2 regions of the Apibacter sp. B3546 genome follow, and region 2 is predicted to be linked to the other one. Evidence: riboswitches for the same ligand, from Rfam matches in the RefSeq annotation. Region 2 holds a riboswitch; the other holds the start of a gene.

Region 1 (3,429 bases), on a different contig from region 2:
TTTAAATGCAACATCCGCATAACCGGATGCATTATTTCTGTCCTCTTTTAACGCATTTTCAGGAGAAAATCCTATAAAACCTTGAGCTCCCCCCTCTCCCAGTATATCGGTAGGAAGGGTAGATGCTGTTGCCGGATTACCAAATTTATCGTAACGCATCCATGATCCTTCTTCTCCGGCCTTTATTCTATATTGTTCGTATTTAAATTCTCCTCCGAAGGCAATGGAAAGAAGTGTATTTATTTTTTTAGAAATATCCAGATTGATAATATTTTGCATAAACTCATGTCCCCCGGCTTTAAATTCCGTTGGAGAATGTATGCCCAACGAGGCGTTGTTTGTATGCGTAGCCTTATAATTAAAGAGGTTTTCTCCAAAGGTATTACTTATATCTACCACCCAATTATTATGCATATATCTTATTCCCGTAGAGTTAGAAATATCATAAATAGTGGATTTTAATAAAGGTTGAAATCCTATCGGATAAAGCTCTTTAACTACATTAGTTTTTTCACTGGGAAGTCTTCGGAATTCAGCTCCTTCTCCTTGTCTTAAACTTGCTCCGCCGAATGAGTAGAACTCATACTTTTCGGATAATGGATAAATGGAATTTATAAAAAATTGTTGATTTTTAATTTGAGCATCTCCGGCCCTGAAACGGAAATCTTTTTGGGTTAACCCCATTTCTGCCATAATTTTTTCATCGTTTATTCTGGCCTGATTGGGATCCGGTGCAAAATCATAGGCAAAGTTATCACCAAACTTGTCCAGATTATTATCATAAGAACGATTGGTTTTATTTCTTTGGCTGACTACAAAAGAAAGATTGATACTTCCTCCTTTATCTCCTAATTTAGCACCGTAATTTCCGCTAAAATTGTAAGTTTCCCCGTCATTTCTATTGGTTAATCCATAGGTGATGGATGCCGAGCCGCCCTCATTCTTTTTTAAAATAATATTAATTACACCGGCAATGGCATCCGAACCGTATTGAGCTGCCGCTCCATCTCTTAAAACCTCTATTTTTTCTATTGCTGAAACGGGTATGGCACTTAAATCTGTACCCACAGATCCATTACCTACCGTATTTTGATAATTGACTAATGAGGTAGTATGCCGTCTTTTTCCATTCACTAATACCAGAACCTGATCGGGCCCCATACCTCTCAAGGTAGCCGGATCAATATGTTCCGTTCCATCGGAAGAAGATTGGCGAACAGAATTGAATGAAGGTACTAAATAATTTAATAAGTCGTTAACGGTTAATTGAGGAGATGCCTTTTCTATTTTCCTGACATCTATTACGTCTATGGCAACGGGAGAATTTACTTTGGTTCGTTCTGAACTTCTGCCACCGACTACAACAATCTCTTCAAGATCAAGGGAATCTACGGCTCGTTTTTCTTGAGCATCCACATAATTGGTAAATTCTAAAATTAAACTTACCATTAACAAAGAAACTTTTTTCATTATCTTTCTTACAGTTAGTAAATTATATTTATTAAAACTGTATCAAGAAAAACCGGAAAGGAAAAAAGAAATTATTCACAACTCAACACACTCACAATTCGCGAATCACTCATCTTTCCCCTCAGGGCTGGAATTAGCACCAAGCCTAAGCAGGCCGGTTGCCAAGGTTTCACAGGGCCAGTCCCTCCACCTTTCTTGATAAGTGATGTAAATATACCATAATTTTCATAATAAAATAATTTTATATTATATTATTTTACCTCTAAGATAAAGAAATAAATTTACTTTATCTTAAAAAATCTTACCAAGAAAATTATTCCTATTCCAAACAAGGAAATGAAAGTAAAAGATATTTGTAATGAAAATTTTTCAGCTAAAAAACCAATGCAAGGAGGGCCTAGAAAAAAACCGATAAAACCAATGCTGGTAATAACTGTAAGCGCTTGTTCGGGCGAAGCTGTTTTTGAATTTCCCGCTAAGGTATATACTAAGGGTACGACTGCAGATATTCCCAGTCCAACAATAACGAACGAAAGAAGTGTGGTTAGTAATGTTGGAAATAGAACAGCACAGATCATACCTGTAAAAATTAAAGATCCGCTGATGATCAACGTAACTTTTGAACCGAATTTCCGAACTATAAAATCAGAAATGAATCGTCCGCAAGCCATGGCTGCCATATAGGCAGTCAACCCATATCCGATATATTTTTTATCGGCTTTCACTATATTCCTCATATATTCATTGGACCAATCGGTCATCGTTCCTTCAGAAACCATAGCAAAAAAAGCTAGAAATCCTAAGACAATAAGATTTTTATCTACTCTGAAAAATTTTGATTTTTTCGGTAATTCCATCGGTTCTTCTTGGGCTTCATCCGGCAACAAGTATCTGAATAACCAAAGGGAAACCAGAATTCCTATGGAAGAATATAAAATAAAATGCTCTGAGGGTGGAATATTTTTAGCAATCATTACTGCTCCTAACCAAGAAGCAAAAAAACCTCCAATGCTCCAAGTACCGTGCATGGAGCCTATTATTTGGCCTTTATAGGATTTTGACACATTAACAGCTTGTGTATTTATAGCTATATTGGTTAAATTACCTATGGCCCCGTAGGCTATTAAATTGAGTTTCAATTGCCATAATTCACCGCAAAATCCAATTCCGATTAAAAATATAAAGTAAAGAATGATAAATATAAGAGTCGATTTTTTGCTTCCCAGCTTTTTTATAAGATTACCCGCAAAAGGTAACGTAATAAGTGTTCCGATGGATAAAAATAGTAAAACCAATCCCCAATTGGAATCGGAAACATTCATCGATAATTTAATCGTTGGAATTCGTGAAGCCCAAGTCGCAGAACTGCCTCCAAAGAAAAAAAATAAAAGGGTTACGGCCATTCTGGGCAAATGTTTTTTGTATATCATTGTTAATTCTCTCGGATTTTTTATGGATTGTATCTATTTATTAACTACTCCGGTATTTATAAAATAAAAAAAACCTGCTTGATTCAATCAAACAGGCTCTTCATTAATTATCTTTTTAATCTTTTGTCGGGGATTCTTTTTCCACCTCCCGTATTTTAATTTCCGTACTGTCTTTTTCTTTATTTAATCCAATATAGAGATGGTCTCCATCATGTATCGATGAATTGATAATTTCTTCAGCGATCACATCTTCCACATATTTCTGGATCGCTCGTTTAAGTTGACGTGCACCGAAATTTTTGTCCCATCCTTTTTCAATAATGAATTCTTTAGCTTCCGGAGATAATTCTACTTCATATCCAATTTTAGCAATTCTATCGTACACATTTTTCAATTCTAAATCTATAATTTTGGATATATCTTCCTTTTCCAAATTATTAAAGATAATAACATCATCGATCCTATTTAGGAATTCAGGAGCAAAAGTTCTTTTTAAAGCGTTTTCTAGAGTAGATTTTGCTCTTATATC
Region 2 (3,429 bases):
ATTCCTAATTTAAGTTTATTTCTTATCATTTAATTATTCAATTTATAAAATTAACCGTTAATCTAAAGCTTGTTTGATATCATTAATCAGATCATCCACATTTTCAATTCCTACCGATAAACGAATTAAAGAATCTTGAATTCCTGTTTCTTTACGAACTTCAAGAGGGGTTGATTTATGGGTCATGGTGGCTGGATGGCTACCCAAACTCCTAACATCGCCTAAATTTTCAGCTAAAAGAAAAATTTTGGTACGGGTTAAAAAATCTTTTGCCGCTTCTAAAGTATCGTCTTTTAAACTAAAAGATACCATTCCGCCAAACCCTTTTTGTTGTTTGGTCGCAATATGATGGTTGGGATGATTTTTTAATCCTGGATAATATACTTTGTCTACTTTGGGATGTGTAGTTAAAAATTCAGCAATTTTTTGAGCATTTTGTGAATGTTTTTCCATACGCAGAGATAGAGTTTGAATTCCGCGTAAGGTTAACCAACTATCAAAAGGAGAGAGAACACCCCCTGAGGTATTTTGTAAATATTTTAATTCTTCGGCTATTTTAGGATCTTTCACAACTATAAATCCGGATAAAACATCTCCATGTCCTGAAAGATATTTAGTTCCACTGTGTACAACAATATCTGCTCCTAAACGTATCGGTTGTTGTAAAGCAGGAGATAAAAAAGTATTATCTACAATTAATAGTGCTCCCACTTGCTTGGAAATTTTAGCGATTTCTTCAATGTCTGATATTTTTAAAGTAGGATTTGTAGGGGTTTCCAGCCAAATGAAGCGAGTTTTATTTGAAACTGCTTGTAAGACATTTTGAATATCAGTAGTATCAATAAATTTAGAGGTTACACCAAATTTATTATAAACTGTAGTAACTATTCGATAAGTACCTCCGTAAACATCATTTACAGCAATAATTTCATCCCCTTGTTTTAATAACTTTAAAACACAATCCGTTGCAGCCAATCCCGATGAAAAAGCAAATCCGGAAATACCACCCTCTAATTCAGCAATGGCTTGTTCTACAACTTTACGGGTAGGATTAGCCGTTCTTGTATAAGCAAATCCTTTATTCACATCCGGTTCTTCCTGAACATAAGAAGAGGTTTGGTAAATAGGAGTAGATATAGCTCCGGTAAGTACATCAGGAGTAGAAATATGTACTAATTTTGTTTCTAATTTCATGACTAGGTTGTTTTTTCTAATTAATAAATGCTTTAAAATTCATTAATCATCATAAAACAACTTATACAAGATTCCCATTTAAATGCTAAATTATAAATTAGCTTCTTTATGTAGGTCGAAAGAAGCTCTATTATTTGTATTTGTATGTAAGCTGTTTCGACTTATCTTTCCTTTACGGTTGGATGCAGCACCTACTCATATAAGAGGGTTGCTAAGGTATCATAGGGCCAATTCCCTCCACCTTTCTTGATAAGTAATTTTATTAATGATCGTTAAATATATTACAAAGATACGTTTTATTTTTTAATTTCCAATAAAAAACGATTTTATTATAATATTTATAAAGGTAATGTATCTTTAGTAATCATTATAATATAAGATATAAAGCATGCTAAATATAAATGAATTTATCAAAAGAAGCATTTTAATAACCGACGAAATTAATTTTAAGTTGAAAAAATACAATTTTTTGTGATAGTAATTAATTTACTGTAAAGTATGATTTATAGTAAGATCAATAATAATATTATGCAATGTAAATGATATTTTAACAACCCATTTATTTAATACTGATTTTATTTGTTGGAAAACTTTTTTAATACATTTTCAATCATTTGCATTCGGCTGTCTAATTTTTGTGACGCAGCATCTAATGTAAACCCTTCTTCCAATAATTCTTTTATTAGAATCATTTTTTTAATATTTTCATAATTGTATCTTCTGTTTTTTCCTTCCTGTTCTGTAAGACTTTTGATAATTCCTTTATCTTCCCAATACCTAATTTGTCGGGTAGGAATTCCCGTTATTTGAGAAACTTCGCCAATGCCCACAATTAATTGCTCTAAAAACTTAAAATCGAAAGATAAATGATTGGTTTCATTCATTTTGTAAATTATTTACATTGTTTGAAGTAAATATACAAAATAAAAGTTAAATTTGTAATTGTAAATAATTTGCATAAAATGTAAATATTTAACAATAAAATATAATTAAAATTTAAACACTATGTTCAAAGACAAAAATGTTATTATAACCGGCGCTACAGAAGGAATAGGCTTGGGAATTGCTCGTGCTTTCGCCCAACAAAGAGCAAATCTTGTTCTAATTGCCAGAGATCCTCAAAGATTAAACAACATCAAAGAAGAATTTTCGTCGTATCACGTAACTGTTTTTCTGATTTCTGCGGATTTAACGGAAATTGATAAATTACCTTCAGTTGGTAAACTAATTTTAGAAAAAGTAAAGACAGTTGATGTGTTAATCAATAATGCAGGAATCGGTCGTTTTAATCCTTTTGAAAAAACATCTAAAGATTTATTAGATAAACACATTAATCTTAATATGAAAGCACCTTATATACTGACTCAAAATTTGTATCAATCTTTGAAAAAATCCAAAGGAAATATAATTAATATTTCATCTTATTTTTCACACAGAATGTTACCGGGAAGAGAATCTACTGCTTACTCCATGACTAAGGGCGGTATAGATTCATTTACTAAATCATTGGCTTTTGAGGCAGGAAAAGATGGAATTCGGGTTAATGCTATTGCTCCGGGAAGTATCGATACGCCTCTTCTTCGATATAATTTAGAACAACTTAGCGAAGAAGGGAAAACAAATTTTCATACAATGATTAAAACTATATATCCGATGGGAAGTATTGGAACGGTAGAAGATATTGGGGCGGCGGCTGTTTTCCTGGCTTCCGATCAAGCCCGATGGATTACCGGAGCGATTTTATCAGTTGATGGTGGATTAACAACTAATTAGTTAATAAAAGATAGCATAAAGGAATATAAAAAAAACCAATCCGTTTTGGGATTGGTTTTTCAAGTCTATTTATAGTACAATATTGACAATTCGTTTAGGCACTACAATAATCTTTTTAGGTTGTTTGCCGTCAAGATAATTCGGTGTTTTTTCATGGGCCATTACTGCTTCTTCAATTTCTTTAGGAGTAGCGGAAATAGGCATTTCAATTTTAAAACGTACTTTTCCATTAAAACTAACCGGATATTCATGTATTTCGGAAACAAGATATTCAGCGTTAAATTCAGGGAATGCTTGAAATTCAATGCTGTTTTCATGTTCTAATTTTTCCCATAGTTCTTCTGCAATATGTGGAGCATAAGGAGAGATTAAAATGCACAAGGATTCTAAAATTTCTCTTTTATAGCATTTTATTTTTACCAAATCATTGGTAGCAATCATAAAAGAACTTATGGATGTATT

The links. Region 2 has a riboswitch for S-adenosylmethionine ahead of GFU93_RS05650 (PLP-dependent aspartate aminotransferase family protein). Riboswitches for the same ligand answer to the same signal wherever they lie in the genome.
Region 1: linked by a shared signal. The riboswitch ahead of GFU93_RS06940 (TonB-dependent siderophore receptor) and the one ahead of GFU93_RS05650 (PLP-dependent aspartate aminotransferase family protein) in region 2 are both predicted to bind S-adenosylmethionine.

What each region holds. Positions count from the first base shown of each region.
Region 1 is NZ_WINW01000034.1:83,141-86,569, forward strand. It holds gene GFU93_RS06940 (TonB-dependent siderophore receptor) at 1-1,470, opposite strand, end outside; SAM riboswitch class I at 1,577-1,675, opposite strand; gene GFU93_RS06945 (MFS transporter) at 1,752-2,900, opposite strand; gene GFU93_RS06950 (ATP-dependent Clp protease ATP-binding subunit) at 3,016-3,429, opposite strand, start outside.
Region 2 is NZ_WINW01000032.1:13,150-16,578, reverse strand. It holds gene GFU93_RS05655 (homoserine dehydrogenase) at 1-29, opposite strand, end outside; gene GFU93_RS05650 (PLP-dependent aspartate aminotransferase family protein) at 58-1,194, opposite strand; SAM riboswitch class I at 1,353-1,450, opposite strand; gene GFU93_RS05645 (MerR family transcriptional regulator) at 1,770-2,078, opposite strand; gene GFU93_RS05640 (SDR family NAD(P)-dependent oxidoreductase) at 2,200-2,967, shown strand; gene leuS (leucine--tRNA ligase) at 3,037-3,429, opposite strand, start outside.